DNA from 4 places in the Thalassospira sp. ER-Se-21-Dark genome. Region 4 is predicted to be linked to each of the others. Evidence: riboswitches for the same ligand, from Rfam matches in the RefSeq annotation. Region 4 holds a riboswitch; each other region holds the start of a gene.
The links. Region 4 has a riboswitch for cobalamin ahead of cobU (bifunctional adenosylcobinamide kinase/adenosylcobinamide-phosphate guanylyltransferase). Riboswitches for the same ligand answer to the same signal wherever they lie in the genome.
Positions count from the first base shown of each region.

Region 1: linked by a shared signal. The riboswitch ahead of FHI25_RS10545 (DUF4198 domain-containing protein) and the one ahead of cobU (bifunctional adenosylcobinamide kinase/adenosylcobinamide-phosphate guanylyltransferase) in region 4 are both predicted to bind cobalamin.
Region 2: linked by a shared signal. The riboswitch ahead of FHI25_RS03695 (methylmalonyl-CoA mutase family protein) and the one ahead of cobU (bifunctional adenosylcobinamide kinase/adenosylcobinamide-phosphate guanylyltransferase) in region 4 are both predicted to bind cobalamin.
Region 3: linked by a shared signal. The riboswitch ahead of FHI25_RS13345 (ABC transporter substrate-binding protein) and the one ahead of cobU (bifunctional adenosylcobinamide kinase/adenosylcobinamide-phosphate guanylyltransferase) in region 4 are both predicted to bind cobalamin.

Region 1 covers NZ_VDEZ01000002.1:623,582-631,511, reverse strand. Annotated here, with positions in the region: gene FHI25_RS10575 (hypothetical protein) at 1-430, opposite strand, end outside; gene FHI25_RS10570 (MFS transporter) at 614-2,029, opposite strand; gene FHI25_RS10565 (ABC transporter ATP-binding protein) at 2,066-2,773, opposite strand; gene cbiQ (cobalt ECF transporter T component CbiQ) at 2,757-3,554, opposite strand; gene FHI25_RS10555 (cobalt ABC transporter permease) at 3,551-4,147, opposite strand; gene cbiM (cobalt transporter CbiM) at 4,140-4,817, opposite strand; gene FHI25_RS10545 (DUF4198 domain-containing protein) at 4,834-5,631, opposite strand; cobalamin riboswitch at 5,801-5,998, opposite strand; gene FHI25_RS10540 (DUF924 family protein) at 6,149-6,691, shown strand; gene FHI25_RS10535 (glycosyl transferase family protein) at 6,751-7,815, opposite strand; gene yaaA (peroxide stress protein YaaA) at 7,840-7,930, opposite strand, start outside.
Region 2 covers NZ_VDEZ01000001.1:841,866-849,795, forward strand. Annotated here, with positions in the region: gene FHI25_RS03680 (Lrp/AsnC family transcriptional regulator) at 1-289, opposite strand, end outside; gene phhA (phenylalanine 4-monooxygenase) at 430-1,329, shown strand; gene FHI25_RS03690 (response regulator) at 1,379-1,801, opposite strand; cobalamin riboswitch at 2,088-2,268, shown strand; gene FHI25_RS03695 (methylmalonyl-CoA mutase family protein) at 2,404-4,452, shown strand; gene scpA (methylmalonyl-CoA mutase) at 4,455-6,608, shown strand; gene meaB (methylmalonyl Co-A mutase-associated GTPase MeaB) at 6,677-7,732, shown strand; gene FHI25_RS03710 (hypothetical protein) at 7,791-7,930, opposite strand, start outside.
Region 3 covers NZ_VDEZ01000003.1:135,633-143,562, forward strand. Annotated here, with positions in the region: gene xseA (exodeoxyribonuclease VII large subunit) at 1-836, opposite strand, end outside; gene purD (phosphoribosylamine--glycine ligase) at 952-2,235, shown strand; gene FHI25_RS13335 (ABC transporter ATP-binding protein) at 2,275-3,075, opposite strand; gene FHI25_RS13340 (iron ABC transporter permease) at 3,072-4,148, opposite strand; gene FHI25_RS13345 (ABC transporter substrate-binding protein) at 4,189-5,214, opposite strand; cobalamin riboswitch at 5,440-5,643, opposite strand; gene FHI25_RS13350 (glucan biosynthesis protein D) at 5,816-7,417, shown strand; gene FHI25_RS13355 (AraC family transcriptional regulator) at 7,420-7,930, opposite strand, start outside.
Region 4 covers NZ_VDEZ01000001.1:1,389,213-1,397,142, reverse strand. Annotated here, with positions in the region: gene cobN (cobaltochelatase subunit CobN) at 1-370, opposite strand, end outside; gene cobW (cobalamin biosynthesis protein CobW) at 471-1,511, opposite strand; gene cobU (bifunctional adenosylcobinamide kinase/adenosylcobinamide-phosphate guanylyltransferase) at 1,546-2,085, opposite strand; cobalamin riboswitch at 2,143-2,334, opposite strand; gene FHI25_RS06435 (hypothetical protein) at 2,621-3,259, shown strand; gene FHI25_RS06430 (histidine phosphatase family protein) at 3,281-3,892, opposite strand; gene cobS (adenosylcobinamide-GDP ribazoletransferase) at 3,923-4,771, opposite strand; gene cobT (nicotinate-nucleotide--dimethylbenzimidazole phosphoribosyltransferase) at 4,932-5,966, shown strand; gene FHI25_RS06415 (hypothetical protein) at 6,015-7,244, opposite strand; gene FHI25_RS06410 (UDP-glucuronic acid decarboxylase family protein) at 7,479-7,930, shown strand, end outside.

The DNA of each region.
Region 1 (7,930 bases), on a different contig from region 4:
TGGCGTAAAAGGCATAGGTGCCCTCACTGATATCAAGGTCGCGAAACGCCAGATGTTGACTGTTTTCGATATAAACAGCACTTGGCCAAGCCCGCTTGATGGTAAAAAGCTCAAGCCGGATATGGGCGACATCAATCAACTGGAAAACGGCATAACCATCCCGTCCCGGATTGCTTGCCGAAACCGAAGGATCAGGAAGCTTTGCCGCGTCGATTATCGCATCGGGTTCGCCGCGCACAATGATCGGTTGATCAGCCGTCCCACTGCACGGGAAACGCAAGGGTTCATCAAAGCAATAATCCCCCGCAATCATCCGGATCATTTGTCCGGGCCGGCTATGCACAATCGCCTGATCAAGGGTTGATGTCGGGCGGATTTTGGCATCAATCCAGTGTTCTTGCCCGTCTGCTGATACATACACAACTTCCATAACCCGCCCTCCCTGTTTGGATTGCAAAACCATAACGCAAAACAACCTGAGGCCAAGTCTGTTGTTTCAGGCGCGCTTTGGAGTCACCCGAATTCATATCCTCATACTTTTTGAAATGTCACCACGCGCCCGGCAAAACGCAAAAGTGAGTTCTCCTCACATTCCGGTGTTAGCGCGAGTTACCTAGACGCGATCACCGCTTTCCATCGGCCATTTTGTATGATGGCTATCGATCACAAAGCGATGTTTATGGGTTACAGGCGGGTGGAAGTGCCGATGGCGATGCTTGTCTGTTTCGGCCGCATGCTCGTGAACATGGACGTGATGCGGGTCGTTATGGTCGTGCGGATGTTCGTGCCAAAACCCCGGATGACTGTGTTTGATTTCAAGCCTGTCTTCCTTCGGCCAGAGCATCACAGCAACAATTACCGAACCGATTGCCATGCCGCCTGATGCCAGAAAAGCAACTGACAGGTCCGCCAAACTTCCAAGCCAGCCAACGATGCCATAAGCAAACAGCCAACCGCCATGCGATAACGCGAAGTTGGCCGCAAAGAACGCAGAACGATCCCCGTCCCCGGCGGAACGTTGCACAAGCCGTCCGCCGGGGGTCTGGGCAAATGTTGTACCTGCCCCGGCAATCAGCCACAGAATTGCAAACGCGAAGACAGACGCCAAATCTGAGATCATCAAGACACCGCCAAGCAACATCGCGACCGCCGCTGCGACAATACCCGCCAACATCAGATGGCGTTCACCAACACGTTCGATCAACCGCGGGATCAGGAATGCCGCACACATTGACCCGGCGCCGGCACAGGCCAGAAAACTTGTCGTCAGCAACTCTGTCCCACCAAGGATGCCGCGGGTCAGAACCACGGTATTGACGATGATCATTGCCCCAACCGATGACACGGCGAAATATACAGCCAGAAGCCCGCGCAAACGCGGTGTCTTGAGATAAGCCACAATGCCAAACACCGTATTGGCATAAATGCCGCCAGTCCGATCCGTTGGTGCGGCCTGCGGGATCTGCGCGGTCATGATCAGCAGAGCCGAGATTGCAAATGTCAGGCTATTGGCCAAAAACAGACTGTCAAACGACCAGACAACCAAAAGGGCCGCGGCCAAGGCCGGGCTGGCAAGATTTTCAAGGTCATAGGCCAGCCGCGCGTAAGAAAGCCCCTTGGTATATGCCTTTTCATCCGGGAGAATTTCCGGGATGATCGCCTGAAACACGGGGGTAAAGGCGGCTGAGGCCGCGTTTACGACAAACACCAGGACAAAAATCTGCCAGACCTGATCAACAAAGGGCAGACACAGCACAATCCCCGCGCGCAGTACATCCAACCCGACCAGCCACATCCGACGCGGCAACAGATGGGCCATACCCCCAGCCACCGGCGCGATCACGAGATAGGCCACCATTTTCAAAACGAGGATGGAACCGAGCACCCGACCAGCGTCATCCCCGGCAAGGTCATAAGCCAACAACGATAGCGCCACCGTCGTCAGCCCGGTCCCGATCAGGGACGTAATCTGGGCGGAAAACAGATGGCGAAAGGCAGGTTGGGAAAACGGGGATAGGTTTGATGTCATCACCGCCCTTTCATGCTCGTCCAAGGCACATGGTCCTCAGGATGCGGCCTCGGCCTGGTTGGCGCGTTCGCCGGCCGTGCATTTCTTGTCTGGCAATTGAAGCACTTTTCCCGTGCGCAATTCAATAATCCGCGTTGCAAGTTTCCGTCTGAAATGCGGATCGTGCGACACAAGGATCATGGCTTGTGGCAGCCCCAGCAGGATTTCTTCAAGCCGGCGCAGGTTTTCTTCATCAAGCGCGTTTGTCGGCTCATCAAGCAGCAAAACATCGGGCTTCATTGCAAGGACAGCAGCCACAGAAACCAGCCGTTTTTCACCGCCGGAAAGCTCATGCGTAATCCGTTCACGCAGGTGTTTGAGATGCAGTTGATCCAGGACCTCATCCACGATCGCAAGGGCTTCTTCACGACTGGCACCGAGGTTTAGCGGGCCAAAGGCGATGTCCTCGATCACGGTCGGGCAAAACAGCTGGTCATCAGGGTCCTGCACGATAAAACCAACCCGGCAGCGCAAATTGTGAAATTCTGCGTCGGTCACCCGCGGGGTGCCAAAGGCACGGATTTCGCCCGCATGCGGTTTAATCAGGCCGACAAGAATACGCAAAAGCGTGCTTTTGCCAGCCCCATTCGGCCCGGCAAGAAACAGTCGTTCACCCGGATCAAGTGTCAGACTGACATGATCGAGCACATTCTGCCCTGCCCGATAGCCATAGGAAATATCATTCAGTTCAATAAGCGACGACATACATGCGATCCATCAGGACAAGGGCAATAATCAGGGCAACAAAGAAAACGGCAAATGCGCCGTCCCGACGCTTGAATGCCAAATCATCAATCATCGGGAAATGGCCGCTAAATCCGCGGCACTTCATGGCTTCAAGCACACGTTCGGCCCGTTCAAGCGATCGTACCACCAACATGCCAAACAAATAGCCAAAAGACCGGTAGGTATGGGCATTGTTGCGGGCCTTAAACCCGCGAAGTTTCATCGCCATGCGGAGCCGGTGATATTCGTCATGAAGCACCGAAATATAGCGCACCGTAAACATCATCAGATGCACCAGAACCGGCGGACATTTCAGACGATATAGCGTGTGACCAAGTGTCACCGGCGTCATACCCGAAAGCAGGCTCAGCATCATAAGCACAACCGCATTGGCCCGTATGCCGACAAGGATAGCATGCATCAGGCCTTCCTTGCTGGCCTCTGCCCCAAGGACCGAAAACATCGGTGTTCCGGGGGTCGTAAACGGCAACATTACCAGCATGACGATAATGAAGCCGTCCATCGCTGCCATGCGTTTCAGGGTTACGCGCAGCGGCAAGTCCGTCAGGCTCATGGTAATGGCGGCAAATATCAGGGCACCCAGTGCGAATTCGATCTGATGCAGGGCCACCACGACGATTGCAAATACACAGGCCGCGACCACCCGTACCCTTGGGTCAAACGTTCCGACGAATGACGGTGAATGTCCGCCACGCGCCTGAACGGTCAGGGGTTGGTCATGTCCGAAAAGGTGGCTCATGCGTTTGGTGCTTTTGCTCTTAGCCGTCGCGCAGCGATGTAATAAATGATCCCGAAGGCACCGAATATATAGCCAATGCCGCCCAGAATCGATTGAAGATCATTCTTTTCCTTGTAGGCAGTGAGTTCGCGCCTGAGCGGACGCAATTCGTCACGCACGATGGTCGCAATGATTTCTTCCTGTTCACGGGTAATTGCAGGCCCAGCGTTTGATCCTACGCCTGATGCAGTCGGCGCCTTTGACGGTGCTGTTTGTACAGTCCCATCAACACCCGTCAGGTCCGCAATGGCAAAGGTTGCCTCGGCAACGTGCCCTGCCCCGAGATCGGCCCGAAAACGCAGATCAATCTGTTGGCTTGGCGTGTAGATAAAGAAACCGTCGCCGTCGGTGGTAACTTCATCAATCTTGTTGCCATCAAGATCAAAGATCTCAACAAGCGTGTTTTCGGCCATAACACCGTTGGAGAAAACGATTTCACCTTCGATGTCCGAACCGCTTGGAAACAGAGATGCGATAACCTTGTGCGCCTGTGCAGGTTCTGCGCCGACCACAAGCATGCCAAGCACAACGACCAGCATGAGTGATCTAGCCATTGGATGCCTCGCCCGCCTGCTTTGCACGCAAAGTTGCTGCCGGTTGCATCTCAAAACCCGATGTCTGATCGGCGGGCTGCAACAAGGCCGGTTTTACCTTGGCGATCAGATACACCGATGCCGCTGACACCAACCCTTCGACCACCATGATCGGAATGTGGGCAAAGAAGACCAGTTTGGCCGCCGGAACAAATGCATCACCGCTGAGCGCAAGCGAAATCGCGACAAACACCGTTGTCAGTCCGATGGAAAACGCACCGGCACATCCACCAAGGACGGCGGCTGCGACCGGGCTGCTGCGCGACACCATTCCCCGGAACAAAAGCCCCGCCAGCACAGCCGGAAAGGCGATATTGACCGTATTGACGCCAAGAACCGTCAGGCCGCCAAAGCCAAAGAAAACCGCCTGAAGCAAGAGACCGACAAAAAGTGCCGGAAACGCAGTCCAGCCAAGCACGAGCCCGGCAAGACCACTCATGATCAGATGCACACTGGATGGTCCCACCGGCACATGAATAAGCGAGGCAACAAAGAATGTTGCCGACAAAACCCCGGTAGCAGGAATTTTATCGATTGGCAGTTTCCGCAGACCAAGTCCAAGCCCGGCAACTGCGAGAACACCCCCGCCAATCAAGACTTCCGGTGCCAGCGCACCATCAACAATATGCATCTGTTTTGTCCCTCGCCTATTTCACATCATAGGCGCGAACCCACAGGACTGCATCCTGTGAAAGTTCCTTGCCCTGAAATTCTTTGTCAGGGCCGCTGCCAAGTGCTGCAAATCCCCAAAAACCTGCTTTGGGGACACCAAAAGTGAAATACCCGTTTTGATCGGAGATGGCCACAACCGCACCACCGGGCATTGGCGATGCCGTTGGCCCTTTGGGTGTGTTACTGGCCATATCGGGTTCTGCGGCCATGTATTCGATTTCGACTTCAACACCGACTACCGGTTGGCCTTCGCTTAACACTCGGCCGGTAAAGGTCGAACCGGCAATGATGTTGGTTGGTCGATTAAGCGGCAGGATTTCGGTTTTAAGACCTTGCGGTTCCATCCAGTCGGTCGGAATTTCATTGCGGTTCACATAGGATTTCGTGATCTGCTGGATGAAGATATCTTCGCTTTCTTCGTAATACGGCGTCGGCACCACCACCATTACGTAATCACCGCTGCGGCGCAGAGTCAAAGTTGCGTCAAAGGCCGCTGCCGAGTTGGCAATTCCGGTGAAGGTAATCGGCGAAAGCGTTGATTTCAGATCAATTTTCTCACCGCGGTTAACCGCATAAAAGTCAAGCGGCTCGGCCATATCCATGACATGACCGTTTTCAAACGGGTGCCAGAAAATCAGCTTCACCGGCTGATCCCCGGCCTTGGTCACGTTTACGTCCGGCGTATAGGCCAATTGAAAATGCGCATGGGCCGGCATGGTCGCCGACAGCACGCAGGCGCTTGCAATCGCAAGCCTGCCAAGGGTCTTCAACATATAATCGTCTCTTTCTCAAACGATGCACGCAGGCCAAAGGCCCAACGCACAGGGTCAGGACAAAGAACGATAGGATGGCTGGAAGCAAGATTGCGGATCTTCAAAAGACCGTTTGTACCCCTGCAACCTGACGCTCACCCCGGCGTCCAACAGTTTCATACCGGGCAATCGGCACCCGGCAGTCAAAGGCAGGTCTCCTGGCTCACGGTTTGAAAAGCAATGCGCCTTCCCGGGTTGCACCAGTGGCATATGCAATGCTCTGACCGCTTACAGTTGCGGGGGCAGCCGTGGCTTTGTCATACATGACGCACCACGTTCCCTTTTAAGTTGATCCAATCGGATCAACACCAAAGACAATGTCATAATCCACGTCGGACGGATTGCTGTCAACTCCCTGCCCCATGGTCCATGACAATCTTTTTGCGGATGGCTTGACGCGCCTTAAACCGGGCGCGAAGATCACGCGCAATTTTGCCGACGGGCCGCAAAAGCCTGCAATCAGATGGGTGGAAACATTATGAAACCTGAAACGGTTCTTGTTTTCTGGTTCAAGGAACTCGAAGAAAAACAGTGGTTTATCAAGGATGAAGCACTGGATCGCCATATCACGGAACGCTTTGCCGATTTTCACGACGCCGCCACGACCGGAGAGCTTTTTAACTGGCGCAAAACCGCCCATGGACGACTTGCCGAGATCATCGTTCTTGATCAGTTTTCACGCAATATGTACCGCGATCAGCCACAGTCCTTTGCATCAGATCCAATGGCATTGGTGCTGGCACAGGAAGCTGTTTCGTTGGGGCTGGATCGCAAACTGGTCACACCGCAGGAACAGGCATTCCTGTATATGCCCTATATGCACTCGGAATCCGAAATCATTCATGAAGTGGCGGTTGACCTGTTTTCACAGCCCGGCCTTGAACACAATTACGAGTTCGAGCTGAAACACAAAAAGATCATTGACCGGTTTGGCCGCTATCCACACCGCAATGAAATATTGGGCCGTCCATCGACGCCAGAGGAAGTGGCGTTTCTCAAAGAGCCCGGATCATCGTTCTGAGCATTAAAAAAGGGACGGTTTCCCGTCCCTTTTATTTGATCGCACTTAGGCGCAGAACATCAGCCAACATCACGGTCGCGATTATCCCACCAGCCCTGCACAAGGCTTTCTGCCTCATCCATGTAATCCGCCTTGCCCGCAAGGAAGGCTGCCATGGCAGCACTACCCTTGATCTTGGCTTCGGCGGGAATATCTTCCACCTCGCCACGCCAGACAGCTAGGAAGTGCTTCAGCGACACAGGGCTTTGGTCTTCGCCATCCTTTTCGGTTTTTGACAGCAATGCTGGCCAGCGAACATCATTGAGCTCCCCATTATCAAGCATGCGCAGATCGACATGCTTATAGGGTGTTCTTTCGGCTTCGCCGCCACCGCCCTTGATCACGCCGATGCGTGGAAGTTCCAAGAGCTTGCCGGTTTCACGATGGACATCAAGAAACGCCGGATGAAACACACCAAGGAAGGCTGCACGCGCATGCAACGGATTAAGCAAACGCAGTAACGTATTGACCGGACTACGCAATCCAAGAAGCGGACGCAATCCGATCAGCTCTTGCAGCTTGGGATGCATGTGACGTAGCGGCAGATACGCAAAGCCCTTCGATGCGATATCAGAACGCGCTTCTTCTGCAGACATGGCAATCGGAAGCTTAAGCGCCTTGATGGCAACTTCTGTGCTGATCCCGTTGACCAGATGCGAGTTATAGCCATGCATCAGCACCGGAACATTATTCTGCGACAGCAGAAGCGCCGACAGCACAAACCAGGGCAGACCACGGGTCCGACCGGCCGCATAGGATGGCCAGTCCAGCGCAGGACGCATAAGCGCGTCATCTTTGCTGTCTTCATCCGGTTCAAGGCGCGCGGCCTTGCGCACAGCTTCGATCATGCCAGCCAGTTCTTCGGGCGTCTCAGCACGGTAGCGCAGCATCAAAAGGAATGCGCCAAGCTGGATCGGTTCGACCTCGTCGCGCAGGATCATCGAGAACGCATCAAATGCCTCCTCGCGGGTCAGACTGCGCGAACGGCCCGGCCCACGGAAAAACGTGCGCAGATAGCCAGAAAACGGATGCGCCTCTGGTAAGACATTCTCATCCTCGAGCTGTTCAAGATGCTCGTCGGTCATATGGTTTCACCGGAATAATTGGTGTTACTGATCGTGAATACGCGTGAAGACCCACTCTGTTTCGGTCGAGAGGTCATCCTGATAGCGATAGCCATCAACATTAAACTTCTTGAGC
Region 2 (7,930 bases), 550 kb from region 4:
TTTCCGGAAGATCATTCATCGCGCGGGCAAAATCCTCCGCCCCCTGTTCGGTATGGCTTTGCAAGCGGACCTGAATGGTCGCCAGCACCCCAAAGCCAAGTTTCTTGCGATCCAGAAGGGCGACCTGACGTTTGATCACCCCGGATGCCTCAAGCTGTTTGACCCGACGCAAACAGGGCGATGGGGACATGCCGACCATTTCGGCCAGTTGGACATTGCTGATGGCGGCGTCCTTTTGCAGGGCCTGCAATATCCGGATATCGGTCGCGCTTAGCGTCACATCGGTCATTTTAAACCCCAAATCAAACCAACAAGGTCACAATATGCACATCATAACCGATTTGAACGCCTTATTGGCCAGAAAATGACATTAGAGTTGATGTAAAATGATCCTTGTAAATCGGCAATAGAACCCGAAAGAGGACGGCCATGAATCAGGGAAACGATCTGCGTGGTGACTACAGCCACATCAATGACGACTACACCATCGATCAGGACTGGAGCACATATACCGAGGCCGAGCACGAACTATGGCGCAAACTCTATGACCGCCAGTCGCGCATTTTGCCCGGTTATGCTGCTGAGGATTACATTCGCAATCTGATGAAACTTGATGCGGCGGATCAGATTCCGCATTTCGGCCGGGTCAGCGAGAAGCTTCATGCGGCGACAGGCTGGCATCTTGTCGCGGTTCCGGGGCTGGTGCCTGATGATGTGTTTTTTGACCATCTTGCCAATCGGCGGTTCCCGGTCACGGTCTGGCTGCGCAAGCCCGAGGAAATGGATTATCTGGTCGAACCTGACATCTTCCATGACTTTTTTGGCCATGTGCCGATGCTCTATGACCCGACCTTTGCCGACTATCTGGCGGCCTATGGCGCCAAGGGCCCAGAGGCCATTGCGATGGGCGGCCTGAAACAACTGGCCCGGATGTATTGGTATATGGTCGAGTTTGGCCTGATCATGACCCCGCATGGTTTGCGCGCCTATGGGGCGGGCATGTTGTCATCGCAAACCGAAACCATCTATTCGGTCACCGATCCCACACCGAACCGGGTGGCGTTCGAGCTTGAACGCGTCATGGGCACGGATTATGCGATTGATGATTTCCAGAAAACCTATTTCGTTCTGGAAAGTTACGATCAGTTGTTTGACGCGATGAATGTGCCGCTGGCCCCGATCTATGATCGGCTTGCCAAGAAGCCTACGATTGATCCGGCGACCACCTTGCCGACAGACCGGCTTTATCATGTGCATGGGGCCGCAGACAGCATCATTTCCCTTGGCGAGGAGCCCCACAGGACCCATAGACAACAACGCCCTGCATAAGGCAGGGCGTGGCGATCCGTTCAAGGGCAGGGCTGGTCTCCCAGCACCGCTAGCAGGCACTGATGGAATGACCCAGCACCCGATTGAGTTGTTCAAGCACCACTTTCGGGCTGGCGTCCTTGCTGATGAAATCGGCCGCCCCAAGCGCATCGGCTTGTGCGCGGGTGTCGGCATCATAATGGGCCGAGAAGAAGAAAACCGGCACGTTTTGGCTGTTGGGATAGCGGCGGCGAATTTCGCAGAACGCTTCAAAGCCGCTCATACCCGGCATTTCAATATCAAGGATGATGGCACGGGGATAAAGCCCGTCCAGCTGATCAATCAGATCATCGGCACAATCAAAACCGGCCACGTCATATCCTGCCCGACGCAACACTGTTTCAAGGGCTGCCTTGGCGCTGGGACTGTCGTCGGCGAACGCAACCAGTCCATCAGGACAAAATTGCGACGGCATGGCGCTGAGCGCGTTCATGGATGGCGATACTCCGAGTTTTGGGACAAGTCCAAACTGACAGACGAAAATGTCAAATTGGTTAAACCCGCCAAATTTTTGCCACGCAATGTTCCGCCTTCACCCCGATCTCGCACCCGTGCCGCGAAAGTATAAGGCCGCAATGATCGGAACCATGTGACGCGCAAACCACGAACAGACGTGCAAAACCCCAATGTTTCCGCCGACATAACGTTACGGAAACCTGATTTGTCGGGGTCGATATCCGTCTAAATAGGTATTTCCATGCCTATTTACGGAATTAGGGACAGGTGCTATAAACCGCCATGTCGCGAATGTGACCGGAAAATAGGATCGGGAATCCGGTGCGGCCTTGCCTTAGCGCACTTTGGCCAAGCCCGGAACTGCCCCCGCAACTGTAAGCGAAATGGCCTTTTTGTCAGGCTTTCTCGCGAGTCAGAATACCGATGGTGTTTTCTTGGCATGAAATGGGCCGGGCGGGGTGTACCGGGTACTGGGAATCCGTAGTAGAATAGAATTTGGCAACGTTCCGTGCCCGACGCCATATGAAGACCCCATATGGAGTCGCATCAAGGACGGGACACACCAAGCCGGGAGAAACCATGTCCGACCCGCTAAAGCTCGCATCCGAATTTCCATCTGCTGATTATGCAAGTTGGCGCAAGCTGGCCGAAGAGGCCCTTAAAGGGGCACCGTTCGAAAAGAAGCTTGTCACCAATACGCTTGATGGCTTTTCCGTTCAGCCGATCTATACAAATGACGATCAGGATGACGCGACCCGGCTGATCCACGAAGTTCTTAATGCCACGGTCGAGCCGCGCGAAACCGTCACCGGGTGGGACATTCGCCAGCTTCATACCCATCCCGATCCCAAGGCGACCAATACCGCGATCCTTGAGGATCTTGAAAATGGGGCTACCTCGATCACGCTAAAACTTGATGCCGCTGCCCGGGCCGGGCGCGAAATCAGTTCCGCCGAGGTTGGTGTTGACGGGATTGCCATTCATTGTCTGGCCGATCTTGATGCCGCCCTTGAGGATGTTTACACCAACCTTGCCACAGTCGGACTTGATGCCGGGGCGGCAGGTGTTCCGGCCGCGGCCCTGTTGGCCGCACATATTGCAAATACCGACGGTGCCGACGAAGCCGCACCGGCCTTTAACATGGATCCGATTGGCACGCTGGCATCGACCGGCACCCTGCCCTGTGGGGCACAGGACGCGGTTGATCATGCGGCAAGCGTTGCGGTCGAGCTGATTGATCTGTTCCCGCTGGCGACGGCGATTTCGGTCAATGGCGCGCCATATTATAATGCCGGGGCCACCGATGGTCAGGAACTGGCCTGTTTGCTGGCAAGCGGGGTGACTTATTTGCGCGCCCTGACCGATGCGGGGATGGCGGTTGATCAGGCCGCGGGTGCGATGGTGTTTAATGTTGCCGTCGGCACAGACTTCTTTGCCGGGATCGCCAAGCTGCGTGCCCTTCGCATGATGTGGAGCCGCGTTCTTTCGGCATCCGGTGCCGAGGATGCAACAATTACGATCAATGCGGTTTCGGCCGAATTGGCCCTGACCAAGGTTGATCCATGGGTCAATATGCTGCGCACCACGGTCACCAGCTTTGCCGCCGGTCTTGGCGGTGCCGACAGTGTGACCTGCCTGCCTTATGATCATCTGATTGGCCTGCCCGATGGCTTTGCGCGCCGCATTGCACGCAACACTCAACTGATTTTGCAGGAAGAAAGCAACGTGCACCGGGTGATCGATCCGGCGGGTGGTTCGTGGTTTATTGAAAACCTGACCAAGGAACTGGCGAAGGCCGCCTGGTCCAAGTTCCAGTCGCTTGAATCTTCGGGTGGTATTCTTAGTGCCCTTGCCAATGGTAGCCTTAAGACCGAGATCGAGACCGTCTGGAACGCGCGTGAAAAACGCCTGTCGACCCGTCGTGATCCGCTGACCGGTGTGTCGGAATTCCCCAACATCACAGAAGCCAAAGTAACCTGCGAAAAGCCGGACCTTGAGGCGATCATTTCAGATGCCAAAGCCCGCCAAACCAAGTTTGATGGCACGGTCGGCAAAAGCCTGAGCGCCATGATTGAGGCCGCCCGCGCAGGCGCTACCATCGGGCATATGTTTACCGATCTTTATGGCACCAGTGCAGCAACATGTATCGGCGCCCTGCCCGCCCATCGCCTTGCTGAACGTTACGAGGTGCTTCGCAAGCGGTCTGATGCGCATAAGGCAAAGACCGGCTCCTTCCCGCAGGTCTTCCTGGCCAATCTTGGCAAGGTCGCCCAGCACACGGCACGTGCGACCTTCGCGCGTAACTTCTTTGAAGCTGGCGGGATCGAGGCAATCACCAATAACGGCTTTGCCACTGCTGATGATGTCGCAACCGCCTTTGGCGACAGTGGGGCGAAAATCGCCATTATTTGTGGATCGGACCCGCAATATGCCGACATGGCAGCGGATGTTGCCAAGGCGCTGAAATCCAAAGGGGCCAGCATGGTTTATCTTGCGGGCCAGCCGGGTGATGCGAAGTCGGCTTACGAAGCAGCCGGCATTGACGAGTTTGTCTTTGTCGGGGCCGATGTCCTTGCCATTTGTGGTGCCGCACTTGATCATCTTCTTGGCAAACAGGGGGAGAAATAACCATGACCCGCATTCCTGATTTCTCCGACCTTCCGCTGTTTGATGGCGCGTCCGCCGGTGCCAAGGACCCGTTTGAAAGCACGCCCTGGACCACGCCCGAAGGCATTGATGTCAAATCATCCTACGGCCCCAAGGATCTGGACGGGATTGATCACCTGAGTACCATGCCGGGCATGCCGCCGTTTTTGCGTGGCCCCTACCCGACCATGTATGTGCAGCGTCCCTGGACGATCCGCCAATATGCCGGTTTCTCCACCGCCGAGGAATCCAACGCGTTCTATCGCCGCAACCTAGCCGCCGGGCAAAAAGGGCTTTCGATTGCCTTCGATCTTGCGACCCACCGCGGCTATGACAGTGATCATCCGCGTGTAGCAGGCGACGTTGGCATGGCCGGTGTGGCGATTGACAGCATCTATGACATGCGCACCCTTTTTGATGGCATCCCGCTTGATGAGATGTCGGTTTCCATGACCATGAATGGTGCTGTTCTGCCAGTCATGGCGCTTTATATTGCGGCCGCCGAAGAACAGGGTGTGAAGCACGAACAGCTTTCGGGCACCATTCAGAACGACATTCTGAAAGAGTTCATGGTGCGCAACACCTATATCTATCCGCCGAAGCCCTCGATGCGGATCATATCGGACATCTTTGCCTTTACCTCGCAAAACATGCCGAAATTCAACTCGATATCGATTTCCGGCTACCACATGCAGGAAGCCGGTGCGACGGCCGATCTGGAGCTCGCCTATACCCTGGCGGATGGCATCGAATATGCCCGTGCCGGTCAGGCGGCGGGCCTTCCGATTGATAAATTCGCGCCGCGTCTGTCGTTCTTCTGGGCGATTGGCATGAACTTCTTCATGGAAATCGCCAAGATGCGTGCAGCCCGCATGATCTGGGCCAAGCTGATCAAACAGTTCGATCCGCAAAACCCCAAATCGCTGTCGCTGCGCACCCACAGCCAGACATCGGGGTGGTCGCTGACCGCCCAAGACGTATTTAACAACGTCATCCGCACCTGTGTTGAGGCGATGGCATCCACACAGGGCCACACCCAGTCGCTGCATACCAATGCACTGGATGAGGCATTGGCCCTGCCGACCGATTTCTCGGCCCGGATTGCGCGTAACACCCAGCTGTTCCTGCAGCAGGAAAGCGGCACCACCAATGTCATCGATCCGTGGGGTGGTTCATACTATGTCGAACGCCTGACCCGTGATCTGGCGGAAAAGGCATGGGCGCATATCGCCGAGGTCGAAGAACAGGGCGGCATGGCCAAGGCGATTGAAGCCGGCATTCCGAAAATGCGCATCGAAGAAGCCGCAGCCCGCACGCAGGCCCGCATCGATAGCGGCCGTCAAACCTTGGTCGGTGTAAACAAATACCGCGTCACCGATGATCGCCCGGTGGATGTGCTTCAGGTCGATAACGCCGAAGTCCGCCGTCAGCAGATCGCCAAACTCGAACGCCTGCGGGCTGAGCGTGACAACGCAGCAGTTGAAAGTGCCCTGACCGCGCTGACCAATGCCGCCGATGCTGGCAATGGCAACCTGCTTGAACTCGCCGTCGAAGCGGCCCGTGCCAAATGCACGGTTGGCGAGATTTCCGATGCGCTTGAAAAGGTCTATGGCCGTCATCAGGCGGTAATCCGGTCGATCTCCGGCGTTTATAAAACCGAAGTCGGGGCCGATAACGAGGCACTGGCCAAGGTTGATCGCCTGATCACGAAGTTTGAGGCCAATGAAGGCCGCCGTCCGCGTATCCTGATCGCCAAGATGGGTCAGGATGGTCATGACCGGGGTCAGAAGGTGATCGCGACTGCCTTTGCCGATCTTGGCTTTGATGTCGATATCGGCCCGCTGTTCCAGACCCCGGAAGAGGCCGCCAAACAGGCAGTGGAAAACGATGTTCATATCGTCGGTGCCAGTTCGCTTGCCGCCGGCCACCTGACCCTTGTGCCACAGTTGCGCGCAGAGCTTGATAAGCTTGGCCGTGAAGACATCATGATTGTTGCCGGGGGCGTGATCCCGCCGCAGGACTTCGACAAACTGTTCGAAGCCGGGGCCGAGGCGATCTTCCCGCCCGGAACGGTCATTGCCGAAGCGGCTGGCGACCTGCTAGAAAAGCTTAATCAGTCTGGTGAGGAAGCGGCCTGAGGGCCCTTCCCCGCCACGACGTAACGCTTTGCTGGCGTGAGACGCGCCAAAAGTTCAAGGAACGCCTGGTGAAAGAAACACTGCGCACCATACCCGGAGGCTCGGGCGGCACGGTCAGCCCGCGCAAGGCCGTGCGCAGACGTGTGCTTTCAACCGATGAAATCGTTAAGGGTGTTCTGGCAGGCGACCGCACGATTCTGTCACGCGCGATCACCCTGGTCGAAAGCCGCAATCCCAAACATTTCGAACAGGCGCAGGCGGTTCTGGCCGAATTGATGCCCGAAACGGGCGGATCGCAGCGCATCGGGATTACCGGTGTGCCCGGTGTGGGCAAATCAACCTTTATCGAGGCGTTTGGCAAAAACCTGACCAAGGCAGGCAAAAAAGTCGCCGTGCTGGCGGTTGATCCAACCAGTGCACGATCCGGCGGTTCCATTCTGGGGGATAAGACCCGAATGAACGAACTCTCGATCGATCCCAATGCCTATATCCGCCCATCGCCCAGCAGCGGCTATCTGGGTGGGGTCAATCGCATGACGCGCGAGACCATCCTGCTGTGTGAGGCGGCCGGTTTTGATGTGGTTCTGGTCGAAACTGTCGGGGCCGGACAAAGCGAAACCATGGTCGCGCAGATGACGGATTTCTTCCTTGTTCTCATGTTGCCCGGTGCGGGGGATGAGCTTCAGGGCATCAAGAAAGGCGTTCTGGAAATTGCCGATCTGATCGCGGTTAACAAGGCCGATGCCGACCCGGCAAAGGCGCGCGAAGCCAAACGTGAGTATTCCTCAGCTTTGCGGATTATGCAGCCAAGCAGCAAACATTGGCGCCCACAATCCGTGATGGTTTCAGCCCTGATCAATGACGGGCTTGATAACATATGGGACCTGATCAACCAGCATCGCACCGTGATGGAAAAGGAAGGCGAATTTGCCGCCAAGCGTGCCCGCCAGCAACATGACTGGATGTGGACGATGTTGCGTGACCGGTTGCTTGAAACCTTTACCGCACGTGATGACGTGGCAAGCAGAATTCAGGCACTTGAGGCCGATGTCCTATCTGGCACCACCAACCCGACGGCTGCGGTCGAGGAATTATTGGGCCTGATCAAAATCGCCACGAAATAGGCAAAACAAAAGGCCGCACAAAACGCGCGGCCTCTTAAAACATAGAGCTAAAGCTGGCTTACTTGTTTTCGGCAGCTTTCAGCTTTTCTTTCAGGATTTTAAGCTTCTCGACCGCATCGTTGATTTCCTGATCAAGATGCTTGAGGCCTTCGCGCTTTTCGGTCGGGACGGATTCGAGCTCATCCAGGGCTTTTTCTA
Region 3 (7,930 bases), on a different contig from region 4:
GCCCCGGTGGGCGTCGGCGCTCGGAGGTCCGAAACAAAATCGATCAGGGTGGTATCGGTTTCATGGCCGACGGCCGAAATCACCGGAATATCAGACTCGGCCACCGCACGGGCAACGACTTCCTCGTTAAACGACCAAAGATCTTCAAGCGACCCGCCACCGCGCGCAACGATCAACACATCCGGGCGCGGGATCTGGCCATAAGGCAAAAGATCATTAAAACCGCGCACGGCTTCGGCCACCTGTTCGGCCGCCCCCTGCCCCTGCACAAGCACCGGCCACAACAAAACCCGACGCGGGAAACGATCACGCAGGCGATGCATGATATCGCGGATTACGGCACCTGTGGGCGATGTCACAATGCCAATGACGTCGGGCAGGAAAGGGATCGGCTTTTTGCGGTCGGGATCAAACAGGCCTTCGGCCGCGAGTTTCTTTTTGCGTTCTTCCAGAAGCTTTAAAAGCGCGCCTTCGCCCGCGACTTCCATCGTCTCAATGACGATCTGGTATTTTGATCGACCCGGGAATGTTGTGAGCCGCCCGGTAACGATGACTTCCATGCCGTCTTCGGGCACAAGGCCAAGCTTGGCCGCCTGCCCGCGCCAGCACACGCCATCGATCACCGCCTTGTCGTCTTTCAGCGCAAGGTACATATGCCCGCTGCTGGCGCGCTTGAACCCGGAAATTTCGCCGCGCACCCGCACGAACGAAAACGCATCCTCTACAGTCCGCTTCAGCGCGTTTGACAGGTCGGAAACCGAAAATTCGGGCGCATTTCCCGATTTTACAGGCGTTTCGGGAACCGGGGCATAAGGGTCGAACAAATCTTGCGTCATCAAGGGTACTTTATGCTAAAAGCCCGCCTAATAATTTTGCGGGGTGGCAATTGGGTCTAGCCTAGTTCATCGCGCATGGACCATCAAGCAATCGGACAAGTCGAAGGATAAAGTCATGAAGGTTCTGGTCGTTGGCGGCGGCGGACGTGAACACGCATTGTGCTGGGCAATTGCGCGCAGCCCGCGCATTTCCAAACTGTGGTGTGCACCGGGCAATGCCGGTATCGCGGATTCGGCCGAATGCGTTGCGATTTCCGATGGCGACATTGATGGTCTGGTAAAGTTTGCCACGGACAACGCGGTTGATCTGGTCGTTGTCGGCCCCGAAGCCCCGCTGGTGGCAGGCCTTGTCGATGCCCTTGATGCCGTGGGCATCAAATCATTTGGCTGTTCCAAGGCCGCAGCCCAGCTTGAAGGCTCCAAGGGCTTCATGAAGGACATGGTGGCGAAGTTCGGTGTGCCGACCGCTGCCTATGGCCGCTTTACCGATCCCAAGGACGCCAAGACGTTTGTCGAAAAACAGGGCGCACCGATTGTGGTCAAGACCGATGGTCTGGCTGCTGGCAAGGGTGTGACCATTTGTATGACAAATGACGAAGCCTTTACTGCGATTGAAGAATGCATGGTCGGCGGCAAGTTTGGCGATGCCGGTGCGGAAATCGTGATCGAGGAATTCCTCAAAGGTGAAGAAGCCTCATTTTTTGCTGTTTGTGATGGCGAAAATGTCATTCCGCTGGTCGCAGCCCAGGATCACAAGGCGGTTGGCGAAGGCGATACCGGCCCCAATACGGGCGGCATGGGTGCCTATTCCCCGGCCCCGGTCTTTACCGATGCGGTCGAAGCCAAAGTCATGGATCAGATCATCATCCCGACCGTCAAGGGCATGGCCAACGAAGGCCACCCGTTCAAGGGCGTTTTGTTTGCCGGTCTGATGATTGATGATGCGGGCAATCCGAAACTGATCGAATACAACATTCGTTTTGGCGACCCGGAATGTCAGGTCCTGATGACCCGTTTGAAATCAGACGTGCTTGATATCCTGGACGGGGCAGCCACCGGCACGCTCGATAAAGTCAAACCGGAATGGCACGATGAAACCGCGATGGTCGTTGTCATGGCCGCCAAGGGGTATCCGGGATCCTACGAAAAAGGGACCGAGATCAAAAACGTTCCGGCGGCGGACGCCATGGACAAGGTCAAGGTCCTGCATGCCGGTACCAAGATGGATGGCGACAAGCTGGTTGCAACCGGTGGCCGCGTTCTTGGTGTGACAGCGCGCGGTGCGACGGTGACCGAAACCCAGAAACGCGCCTATGAGGCGGTTGATGCGATTGACTGGGATGGTGGTTTCTGCCGCCGCGATATCGGCTGGCGCGCGGTTGCCCGCGAACAGGGCTAATCACCAAGCAGCCCTGAATGCTGAAATCAAAAGACCGGGTTACGCAACCCGGTCTTTTTTTATGTCCGAAGATTTCTGGTTTCCGGCGTGATAGCGGATGTGACAGCGGCCCTGATCATCAATTTCGATATCGGCGGCAACGCCAAAAACATCGCGAAGGTTTTGCGATGTCAAAATCTGTTGGGGCGTGCCAAGCGCAATCAGCTTGCCACCATCCATCATCGCAATCCGGTCACAAAACATCGCCGCATGGTTTAGATCATGCAGGGCGGCCACCACGGTGACCGGCAGTGCACGCACAAGTTCCAGCAGACCCAGCTGATGATGGATATCAAGATGGTTGGTCGGTTCATCAAGCAACAGGAAATCCGGCTGCTGGGCCAAGGCACGGGCGATATGAACGCGCTGCTTTTCACCGCCCGAAAGCGTATGCCACATCCGGTCTGCAAACGGCCCCATTTCAACACTGGCAAGGGCTTCACACACGATGGCGTCGTCATGCCCTGACCATGGTGTTAGCAAACTGAGATATGGCGTTCGACCAAGCGCGACGGCATCGCGCACGGTAATGCGGTCGATGGTGTCGGCCTGTTGTTCGACAAAGCCGATATGACGGGCAAGGTTGCGCCGACCGATTTTCTTCATCGGCTGATCGCCCAGCAATGCCTGCCCGGTCGACGGGGCACGAATGCCACCCAGAACCGACATCATGCTGGTTTTGCCCGACCCGTTTGGCCCGATGACACCTAGGAACTCGCCACGCGTGACCCGAAGCGACACGTCGCTGATGATCTTTTTAAATCCGGCATTCCAGCCGACATTGCGTAATTCAAGGCTCATCGCAACACCCGCCCATGACACAGGATGATCGCAAACGCCGGTGCACCAATAAGGGCTGTGATCACCCCGATGGGCAGGACCTGACCATCAAGGATGATGCGCGATACAATATCGGCCGCCACAAGGAACACCGCCCCGATCAGGGCGGAGGCCGGCAACAGAAACCCGTGCCGCGTGCCAACAAAGAACCGCGCGGCATGGGGGATGACCAACCCGACAAAGCCGATGGACCCGACGATACTGACCATCACCGCGGTCATCGAGGCAGCAATGGCAATCAACACCACGTAAACCCGACGCACCGGCACACCAAGGGACGCCGCCGATTCCACGCCAAAGGTAAAGGCATCGAGCGCCCGCGAATACCAAAGGCAGACCAGCAAGCCGATGACGGCGACCGGCAGCGCCAGATAGACATCAGGCCAGCGCACGCCGCTTAGATTGCCAAGCAACCAGAACATCACCCCGCGTGCCTCGTCCGCCGTGGCGGCCTTGGTCACGATGAAGGACGTTAATGCGTTAAACAGTTGCGATCCGGCAACCCCGGCAAGAATGATCGCACCGGCCCCGCGCCCGGCCGGAATGGCCAAAAGGGCAACAAACCCGAACGCCACCAACGCGCCGACAAAGGCCCCAAGCGACAGGGAAACCATGCCTGCCCCGAACCCCAGAATGGCAACACTGACCGCACCGGTCGATGCCCCGGCCGAAATGCCCAGTAAATAGGGATCCGCCAGACTATTGCGCAAAAGCGCCTGCAACACTGCGCCAGATAGCGCAAGGGATGCGCCGCAGGCCGCCGCCACCATCGCGCGCGATATCCGGTAATTCCAGATGATCCCGGCATCAATCGGATCAACGTCATAGCCCGCCTGCCAAAGATGATTGGCAATGGTCTGAAGCACGGTGCCAAGGGGAATGTGTGTTTCCCCCTTGGCCGCGGCCATCGCGATGACGCCAACAAGCAAAACCAGGGCGCCAAGACTGACACCAGCCCGCACAAGATATGCCCGCCCCGCCAGCGATTGCCGAGGTGGCTGAACCGGCTGCTGCACTGGCGTTGTTTCAAACATTGAATTCTCCGGGCATATCAGGCGCCTTTGGCAATGCAGGTCAGTTCGAAGCACTCAGTCGTTCGACGGCTTCGGCAAGTGTTTCAATACCATTGATCAGGCGGATGGTCGGATCCATCGACTGGGCGTCCATCACCACGATATTGCCATTGCGAACCGCCTTCATCTGACTTGCGACCGGATCGGTTTTCAGGAAGTCCATCTTGACCTGCCAGTCATCGGCCGGAAAACGCCGACGGCCCATTTTACCGATCACGATGATATCAGGATTGGCGCGCGCAATGGTTTCCCAGCCAACGGTCGGCCATTCTTCATTGCTGTCGATAATGTTGCGGACACCAAGTTTACCGGCGATATAGCCTGCCGCACCGTTTTTGCCGGCCACATAGGGATCACTGTTGATTTCCGGGCTGGAAAACCAGAAGACGGCGGATACGTTGTTATGGCCGCTTGCCGTCACACGTTCCAATGAGTTCGCCTGACGTTCCTTCAAGCTGGCAATCAATGCCTCACCGCGATCTTCGACATCAAAAATCTGCGCCAGATCGGAAATCTCGCGATAAATCAGATCCATGGTGAAGCCTTCATGGCGGACCCCGTCACCGCCACCGGCATTGTCCTTACCCACACAATCGGCAGGTGCGGTGTAGACCGGAATGGATAATTCGTTGAACTGTTCGGTGGTGCCGACGGTGCCCTTGGGCCCGACATGCCATTGATACTGGGTGGCAACCAGTTGCGGCTTTTGCGCGACAACGGTTTCGAACCCCGGGTCATTGTCGGCCAGACGCGGAACAGAGGCATTCACATCCTTGAATTCATCCATCACCGGGCCAAACCAAACACCGGTACCCTTGACCTTATCGGCCAGACCCAGCGAATAAAGAATTTCGGTCGTGCTTTGGCCCAGCGACACCACGCGATCCGGGGCCGCGTCAAATTGCAATACAGTGCCGCAATTCTCGATACTGAGCGGATATTCGGTTGCGGACGCAAATGAAACAGATGAAATAAGACCAGCGGCAAACACCCCGACCGCCAGTACACGTTTATCGTGATTGATCACTTTTAGTTCCCTCTTGCTGATGCACTGATCCGGGACCGCTTTGGATGATCCAGTTTCAACACATCGTCAAATGTTATGTTATAACATAACATCGCTTTTACTGCTGTCAATGGACTGGCAAAAGTGTCAGGAGATGACGGAAGATGTCGGCCTTAAAGCTTAGAAAACCTGGGCTAAACTGTTGGGCCAAGACACGTACCGACATTCTCCGGGGCACCCCGCCCGGTCCGTCGTCTTCGTGTCGGCAGGTCTCCTGGCTTACGGGTCAACACATTTTCCCTGGCCTTCCCGGGTTGATCCCAGTGGCATTGGTCAGAAAAATGCTCGCCGCCTACAGTTGCGGGGGCAGCTTCGGTTATTGAGCCAATATTTGGCCCATCTCGAATTCCCTTTATCCGATATTCGGATACCGACACGTCACGGTTAGATTAAACCAAAAACACGGTCAAGGAAATTGGCAGACCACCAGTGGCATTAACGCTGCGCCTCCATGCATAAAAAGCAATTGATACGACCTTGAATTTGCCATGTTTCATCCCGATTACCTCCACACTGCCGGGTATGCTTTCCCGACACCTCAAACCACAGGAATGTGATGAACATGACGACTTCTGTTGAACGCAGACGCTTTTTGAAATCCATCGCGGCAGCCGGTCTTATCCTGCCGGGAATGTCGATCTATCAGCATGCTTTGGCAGATGTCGACGGCCTTGATCTGGGTTCGGCACAGCCGTTTGATTTTGCCGATCTGATTGCGCGCGCCAAATCCATGGCCGCATCGGCATATGAAGCACCCGTTGCGCCAAACCCGGAAATTGTCGGCAAGATCGATTACGACACCCATGGCAAGCTGCATTACAAACGCGACCATTCGCCGTTTTCCGATGGATCGGGCACCTATCCGCTGACCTTCTTCCATCTGGGTATGTATTTCGCCAAACCGGTGCATATGTACCTTTTGGAAAACGGACAGGCACGCGAAGTGATCTATAAGCCCGATTACTTTGACATGCCCGAAGACAGTATTGCCCGCCAACTGCCCGCCAATAGCGGCTTTGCCGGTTTCCGCCTGCATGAAAATCAGGCGCGCGATGACTGGAAAACCCAGGACTGGGCAGCGTTTCTTGGCGCATCATATTTCCGCGCCATCGGGGATGAAGGCCAGTATGGCCTGTCGGCACGCGGCATTGCGGTCAATACCGCGACCTCGGTCCCCGAAGAATTCCCCGATTTCCGTCAATTCTTTATCGAACCGGCCAAAAACCCCGAAGACCCCGTGACGGTCTATGCCCTGCTGGATGGCCCCAGCATCACCGGGGCGTATAAATTCCTGCTTTATCGCGGCGAAGGGGTGACGATGGATGTCGAAAAACATCTGTTCTTGCGCAAGGACATCGAAAGGCTTGGCATCGCACCGCTGACCAGCATGTTCTGGTATTCAGAACAGAACAAGTCGTTCCGCTTTGACTGGCGCCCGGAAGTGCATGACAGTGACGGGCTGGAGCTTTGGACTGGCGGCGGCGAACGCATCTGGCGGCAGCTCAATAACCCGGAAACCATCCGCGCATCGGCGTTTGGCGACAATAACCCGCGTGGGTTTGGTTTGATGCAGCGCGATCGCGATGTGAAGAACTATCTGGATGGTGTGCGTTATCACCGCCGACCCAGCCTGTGGGTCGAACCACAAGGCGACTGGAACGACGGCGCGGTTCAGTTGATCGAAATCCCGACCGACGATGAAATCCACGATAACATTGCCGCCTTCTGGGTCCCGAATGGCGAAGCCAAGGCGGGCAATTCTTATCAATTCAAATACCGCCTGTATTGGCAGGCCTATAACCCGTTCCCGGTCAAGGAACTGGCAACCGCCACCGCAACCCGCATGGGCCGTGGTGGGGAGCCCGGCACCAACCGGCCCAAGGACGAAATCAAGTTTTCGGTCGAGTTCGAAGGCGAGGTTCTGGGAACGCTTGCCTACGGCGAATTCCCCGAAGTGGTTGTAACATCCTCGCGCGGGGAGATTGTGCGCACCAAGATCGAACCGATCATGGATACCCGCATCTGGCGGGCGGCCTTTGACCTTAAGGCCACGGGCAATGATCCGGTTGACCTGCGCATGTATCTGAAACGCGGTGACGGCCCCTTAAGTGAAACCTGGATGTTCCAGCACCTGCCGGCCGTTGGCAACCAGCGACAGGGTTAGGGTTAATGCGGGGCCATGTCAGCAGACTGGCTGGCCCCGCCCTGCCCAAGGATCGCCATGACATCGCGGATTGGCGGTGCACCAAACATGCGGGCATATTCGCGGCTGAACTGTGACGCGCTTTCATACCCGACCGCATAGGCCGCCGATGCCGCATCCTTCATTTCGGCCAGCATGATCTGACGCGCCGTCGTCAGGCGGAGCCGCTTTTGGTACTGAAGCGGGCTCATGGCTGTCACCTGCTTGAAGTGGTGATGGAAGGAAGACGGGCTCATATTGGCCCGGTTTGCCAAGTCTTCCACCTTAAGCGGCTTGTCGAAATTATCCTTGATCAGTTGAAGGGCTGCCGAGATGCGCTGCATGTTGCTGCCGCCGATGGCAAGCCCCGCAATCGCCGCCCCCTTGGCGGTACATAACAAGCGGTAATGCACTTCGCGCATCAAAAGCGGCAACATCACCGGCACATCATCGGGACGATCAAGCAGCTCAACCACGCGCAAGACAGCATCGGTC
Region 4 (7,930 bases):
GTTGATCATCGCCAGGCAACAAGACCAATGGAATATCTTTGGCACGCGCAAGCGCCACCAACTGTTCGATGCCATAATCCCAATAACCGCGCCCCCCCAGAATGCGCACGATGATGAATTTGGCGTCGGAAAGTACATCGTCGATATAGAGATCGACTGACATGTTGTGGCCAAGCTGCAGCAAACTTGCCAGACGCAGTGACGGGGTTTCGTCGCCAAATGCATCGACCAGCCGCGCTTGCGCCCCGGCAAGGCAGGCCAGCTCAGATTCGGCCGCAGACAGGATCACCACATCGCCGGGTTGCTGTCCAAGGTCGACGGCCTCGCTGCCATCCGTGACCATTCCGGGCTGGGCTGCCAATAGATGCATTTGGAGATCCGTATTCTTGCGTCGTTACGTCGAAAAGGCGACCAGGACCGGATGTAAAAATCCATCCAGTCTCAGCCAAGTTTCATCAGGTCGAATGGATTCAGGCGGCCTTGATAGCGGCTTCGATCGCTGCACGGTCCAGACCATGCAGACCAATCACGACCAGTTCGGAACGCCGGGTTTCGCCATCCGCCCACGGACGGTCGAAATAGCGCTGAAAACGTTCACCAACCCCCTGCACGACATGGCGCATCGGTTTGCCGGGCACATCCAGGAAACCCTTGATGCGCAGCACGTCAAACTGACGCACGACATCAATCAGGCGCTTTTCAAGGTTGGCCGGATCACTGATCGCGTCAAGCGATACGACAAAGCTATCGAAATCATCATGGTCATGTTCGTGGCCATCGTCATGATGGCTTGGGCGACTATCAAGGTCATCCTCGGCGGCAGCCCCCAGACCAAGCAGGATGGCGTTTTCAACCCGTGAATGTTCGGTCGCGATAATCTTGACTGACGGCTTTTTCAGCTCTGCACGGATATCGGCTTCGACCTTGCTGCGTTCGGCATCGGTCAAAAGGTCCGTCTTGTTGAGAACCACCATATCCGCACAGTGAAGTTGTTCTTCGAACAGTTCTTCAAGCGGGCTTTCATGATCAAGATTTTCGTCTGCTTCGCGTTGCGCCTGCACTGCATGATGATCATGGGCAAACAGCCCATCACGCAGGGCAGCGCCATCAAGAACCGCCACAACACCATCAACGGTCACACGCGACCGTATTTCGGGCCAGTTAAACGCCTTTACCAACGGCTTTGGCAGGGCAAGACCAGATGTTTCGATAACGATATGATCTGGTGGGGTGTCACGATCAATCAGGCCCTGGATGGTTGGCAGGAAGTCATCAGCCACGGTGCAGCAGATGCAGCCATTTGCCAGTTCAACAACATCATCCTCTTCGCAGCCTTCGATGCCACAGCCATTGATGATACCGCGATCCACACCCAGATCGCCGAATTCATTGATGATCAGCGCGATGCGTTTGCCATTGGCATTTTCCAGCATGTTGCGGATCATGGTTGTCTTGCCAGCGCCCAGAAAACCGGTAATGACGGTTGCCGGGATTTTGCCCAATTGTGCCATTTCTGAAATCCTTAAAATTCAATAATTTATGTTGCTATTTGACCGACATCGGAATGCCGGCCACCACAAGGGTGACCTTGTCTGCAATCTCGGCAATGCGTTGATGCAGGCGTCCGGCATGATCGCGAAAGGCCCGCGCCATCGCATTTTCCGGCACGATGCCAAAGCCAACCTCGTTTGAGACAAACAGCATCGACACATGAAGGGTCGGCACCAGATCGCAAAGAGCTGCGATCTCGGCATCAATGTCGCGGTCTTCAAGCATCAGGTTGGTCAGCCACAATGTCAGACAATCAACAAGAACCGGCTTGCCGCCTGTGACATTACAGGTCTGCAGCGCCGAACAAAGTTCGACCGGTTCCTCGAGTGTCTGCCAAAGATCGCCGCGTGATTGTTTGTGAAGATCTATGCGGTTGGCCATTTCGTCATCCCAGGCACGCCCGGTTGCGATATATGTGCCACCGCCCGCCTGATTGATGATGTTTTCGGCAAACCGGCTTTTGCCGGATCGCGCCCCGCCAAGGATCAGATGCGTCCCGCCAGAGGGGCCGTCAGGGGGTAAAGTCTGCGTCATCCCGTTTCTTCCTCGCCATGGCCTCCCACCGAGGCCCGATTGCGTCGTCACCACCTAAAGAATAGTGACACCTTCGGCAGGTTTCCTGGCTGCGGGCATGAAAGCGATCCGCCTTCCCGGTTTCCCGGTGGCTGGTCTGGCGCGTTGGCACCGACCCGGATCTCCCAACCCGATACAGTTGCGGGGGCAGCATCGGCCTTGCACCGATTTCCCATCACCGAACGATGCGCCGAACCTAGCAGGTTTGCCAAAAATGCCAAAGGTCATTCTCGGCACTTAACCCTTCGTTACCACCCCACCCTAATCGGAAGGTCAGTATTTGTAAGAATTGTCTGCTTGAGAGGTCATACCATTTCAGCCAACATCAAACCGTTGCGCTGGAACTAGAGACGGAACAATCCGCAATCTGGCGAAAACCCGGGAAGTAGACTCATCACCCGGCTGGCTGCAGGAAATACTGCACCGAAACTCTTGGGGTAATCTGGATTTTTCAAGACCAATGGCAATACGTTCTCACCTATCCAAAATCCGACAGATGAACGCGCCAACCTGGACCACATCGTCTCGCAAGGACATGTGGCTGGGATTGCTGGACCGTCTGAACAGTCCTGATCGGTCATTTCAGGATTTTCTTGAACAGCACGCAACCGATGGCGAGATCACTCTGGCACGGCGCGATGTGCGTGACATCTTTGCCGAGGATGCCTCAAAGGGTGTAATCGCAACTATCATTTGGTCCCATGAACGCGGGATTCGCGTCAATGCGCTGTCGTTGCTTGTGCGCGATATGCCAACCCTTGTGACCCTGATGTCGATCTCGGATTTCGGACAGGACGAGTTGAACGAGTTGCTTTCCCAGCCGGGCATTTCTGTTCCGACTGCCAGCAAGATGTTGTCTGCCTGCGGCAAAACTTATTGCGGGATGCCGGCTGCCATCATTGATGACACCATCATACAGGTAATCGAAAACGCATCCTTTGCCAGTGATTTCCCGAATGTCGCCAAACTGCGCAGTAAATCACGCAGCCGCCCGGTGCCCTATTATCAGGCCTATCTGCGCGATGTCTTCGACATCTGCGAAAAACATGATCTGAACCCGGATATGGTTGACCGCTATCTGGCAGAACACGCGCTTGATGACATGGCATCCGATATCGAGCTGGCCTCTGCCTGACGGCCCCCCCCCTTAAGCTCTTCAGAAGCGTTGATTGACAGCGGTCACGCGCCAGCCCGGTTCGTCGACCCCGTCGATATATTCAAGCGTGGTCAGGCCGAGTGTGTCGATATGAAATGCCAATGCGGTTTCAAGGGACAAACCCAGTGCATTGGCCATTATGGCGCGCACCGTTCCGCCATGAACGACGGCGACAATATCCTTGCCCGCCCAATCCGCACTCAATCGTCCAAAGACGGGGCCGACGCGGGCAACCACATCGGCAAAGCTTTCACCATTTGGGGGTTGTTGGCGGGCGAAGTCGGTCCAGAACCGTGTTGTTTCGCCCTTGGGCAAATCATTCCAGTTCTGCAGCTCCCAATCACCAAAATGCTGTTCGGCAAAGCCGCTTTCAGCCTGCGGCGTTACGTCTTTGTCCATGAAGGCCTGCAGACTGCGCGCCGTATCATGCGTACGTGAAAGATGGCTGGTCACCCAGACGGCATCACCCGGCAGTTGCCCGGCAAGGGCAGCCAGTGTCTTCTCATCGGAAAGGTCGGCAGGCATGTCACTTTGGCCATAGACCAGCCGTTTCGGATTTTGGACGGGGGCGTGACGCACCAGCCACCAGCGGGTTATTTTCGAACTGCTCACGGCATTCCTTCTTGTTGCTGTGCTGGTTGATCAAAGGACGGCAATAAACGCGATACCGACAAGCAGTTCGGTCACGATCTGGGTTGCCCCCAGGACATCCCCTGTCTGGCCGCCGATCTGCCATTTCGTGACCGCCGCGACAAGGCCAACCGCCAAAAGTCCGCCCACCAAAATGGCCATAGTCGCAAACAGACCCGATAAGACGAGCGACAGGATCAAAGCAAGGCCAATACCCAAACCGACCATCATCACATTTGGCGTTCCGGCCCCCTTGCCCAAACCATCGGCGCGCGCCGGAGGCAGGATATGCATCACGACTGGCATTGCCGCCCGTGATGTTATTGCCATCACCAGAAACAGGATCGCTGCCTGACCGGCATCGCCCGCCGCAGAAAGCAAAATCAAACGCAGGCCAAAACACAGGATCAGGGCAACAACGCCATAAGTACCAATATGGCTGTCGCGCATGATTTCAAGTTTGCGCGCACGCTCAAACCCGCCGCCAAACCCGTCGGCACAATCTGCGATGCCATCTTCATGCATTGATCCGGTCAACAAAACCATGCCTGCCAAGGCGATAATCGCAAAAATCAGGTTGTTGGCTGTCAGGGAATAGACCAGCATCGCCGGCAGCATGGCAAAACCAGCCAGCAACAAACCGACCAACGGCCAAGACCAGACCGATCTTGCAATCACCTCAGCGCGGAAATCATCGATACCCTTGACCGGAACGCGGCTCAGCAACGCCAAGGCGCGCCAGAAATCGGAAACAGGCGAAACCTCGACGGGGGCATCTGTCGCTGTGTCCGGGCCGGGCTTGTCAGATGAATCCGAGCTTTGCGTATTTGTTTCGTTTTGGTTATGATCTTTGGATAGCATAAATTTCCGATTTTCAAACTGGCAATCTGTTGCGCACAGGCCTAGTTTGGCCCGACTTCCTGAACCGCCTTGCACAATTGGTTTCCGAGCCTAATCCTTACCATCCCGGAAGCCAAGCGGAACACTAGTTAGGCACCTTTGTCGCCAGCCGGAGACCAAAATGTTCAACCCGAAACATCCGCCCCAAAATCTTGAGGAAATTCGTGCGCTTCTGGCCGAGCTTCCCGAAGTCGATCAGGAAGCGCAGGCCGCCGTGGCCCAGCGCGAACCGACATTGACCAAGCCTGCCGGATCGCTTGGACGGCTTGAGGATTTCAGCCTTTGGCTGGCAGGTTGGCAAGCAACATCACGCCCACGCATGTCGCGCCCGCGCGTTACGGTTTTTGCCGGCAGTCACGGTGTCGTTGCGCAGGGCGTTTCGGCCTTCCCGGCGAGCGTGAACCAGCAGATGGTGGAAAACTTCATCAATGGCGGGGCTGCGATCAACCAGATTTGCAAGTCTGTCGATGCCGAACTCCGCGTCATGGAAGTCGCCCTTGAAATCCCAACCAACGACTTTTCCCACGAACCGGCGATGGATGACGAAGGCTGTGCCGAGGCGATGGCCTTTGGCATGAGTGCAATTGAAAAGGGACTGGATCTTTTTGTTCCCGGTGAAATGGGCATTGGCAACACCACATCGGCGGCGGCAATTTCCCATGCACTTTATGGCGGGAATGCTTCGGACTGGACCGGCCGGGGAACCGGGATTGATGACTCTACCCTTGACCGCAAGACGCGCGTCGTCGGTGATGCCATCATCCTGCATAAAAACCAGATGCATGACGGATTGGATGTTCTGCGCTGTGTTGGCGGACGCGAAATTGCTGCTATGGCCGGTGCCATAATTGCAGCGCGCTTTGCACGGGTTCCGATATTGCTTGATGGGTATGTATCCTGTGCGGCGGCAGCTGTTCTGGCTGCGATGCGCGCCGATGCACTTGATCATTGTCTGGTTGGGCATATATCGGCAGAACCGGGACATGCGCGACTGATTGAAAAACTTGGCAAAGAAGCACTGATCAATTTCGGCATGCGCCTTGGTGAAGGATCGGGTGCAGCACTTGCCATCCCGCTTTTACGCGCGGCCGCAGAATGCCACACCGGCATGGCGACCTTTGAAAAAGCCGGGATTGATGGCAAGGAAGAGGCCTGATCCTCAGCCTTACAAGTGAAATCACCCAATAGCGTCAGCAATCTGGCGCTATTTTTTTGTCCGTTCGTTCATCAGATGCTCAACATGGCGACCTTGGAACATGGTGATATTGATCGAATGACCAAACTTGATGGCGCGTTCGTCATCACAACGGCACAAAATAACGCGGGTATCGCCGGACTCTGCCACAGCGGCGCGCATGGCTTCGCGATGCTCTTCATCCATGTTTTCCATTTCCGGATCCCAGAGCATCTTGATCATATCAACGCCAAGCTTGTTGCGGTTGATATAGGGCAGGGACAGATAACTGATGCCGTCGATACAGATGCGATAGCCCCGATCACGGCAGAAATCGCGGGCAAAGAAGAATGCCCCAAGGTCGGCAAAGATATCGATTTTCTGGAGCTCAAGCACGATTGTCCCGCGCTGCCCGGCCTTGACGTTACTATCGAACGTCAGGAAGTCCGGTGACAACAGTGTTGAGACGTTCAAATTGATGCTGACTGACCCGGTCACTGACGCATCATTGGAGCGTGTTAAAAGCGACAGCATGCGCCGATCCAGAATTTCAGTCAGATGCTGAAACAGCCAGCGGTTCGAGAGAACATTGACATCTGGCAGCAGCGTATCTTGCAAATCCTTGATCGAGATGAACAATTCATGAAACACCGGTGTCGGGTTCGCATCACCCACCACGGCACAAATGGCCTGTCGACGCATCAGGTTGGACAGATCCGCACGCCGCAGCGATTCATCGATGCGCCCTAAGATCTTCGGGGTCAGCGGCGCACGATCATCGCTGAGTTCGGGATGGTCATTGTGGCGCTCGGCTGCCTTGCTGACGATTTTGGGTCGATTGGCGTTGGCGCGGACCAGCAACTGTGTCAGATGCAGGAATTCTTTATATTGCTGCCCGACATCGAAATAGTCGGTAAAGGTCGCGGGCGCGCCGCTTTCATCCTTGCCATCACTGATCAAAGGATCGTCGTTAAACAGGAATTTGAGCCGGAAAATGACGGCATTCACCTCGTCCATCTCTGCGGCATCAAAGATGAAAATCAGATCCTGGTTGGACAGGGTAAAAATACGCCCTGTGACTTCCGGGACGATTTCTTCAAACGCCGTAATCGCCGTACGGATGTGATGGTCACGCCGGTTAAACGGCAGCAATTTGGAAAAATGCACATGAATCGCCCCAACGCCGTCCTTGCGCCGCTCAAGGCGTCGCACATAGTCAACGAGGAAGGCTTCGGGCGATGGAAGTGAACTATCAGACATAAATGCAATGACCAGAGAATTGTTTCGACGGAATCACAGCCGCTAATTTGCCCGAACCACGATAACGCCGGTGCATTAACAGGTTATGTATTTAGCATTCATGCATATTGAAACCAAACCCGAATATCGGGGAATTTCAGACACGTCCAAGAAAAGATAAGTCGTAGCTTTCCGCCATCCAAGCTGCTAGTTTCAGCCCGTTTTGATTTCAGAGTAACTAAGGTCAGAGACGATATGTGGCGACGCAAGCGCATTTTGGTAACCGGTGGCGCAGGTTTTTTGGGCTCGCATCTTTGTGAACGCTTGCTGAACGAGGGCAATGACGTTCTGTGCGTCGACAATTTCTTCACTGGCACCAAGGACAACATTGTCCATCTTCTCGATAAACCGCATTTCGAGCTGATGCGCCACGATGTTACCTTCCCGCTCTATCTTGAAGTCGACGAGATTTACAACCTTGCGTGCCCGGCATCGCCGATCCATTACCAGCACGATCCGGTCCAGACGACCAAAACCAGTGTACATGGTGCGATCAACATGCTGGGTCTTGCCAAACGCGTTGGCGCCAAGATTTTCCAGGCCTCGACCAGCGAGGTTTATGGCGATCCTGAAGTCCATCCGCAGACCGAAGATTACCGCGGCAATGTCAATCCGATCGGCCCGCGCGCCTGTTATGACGAAGGCAA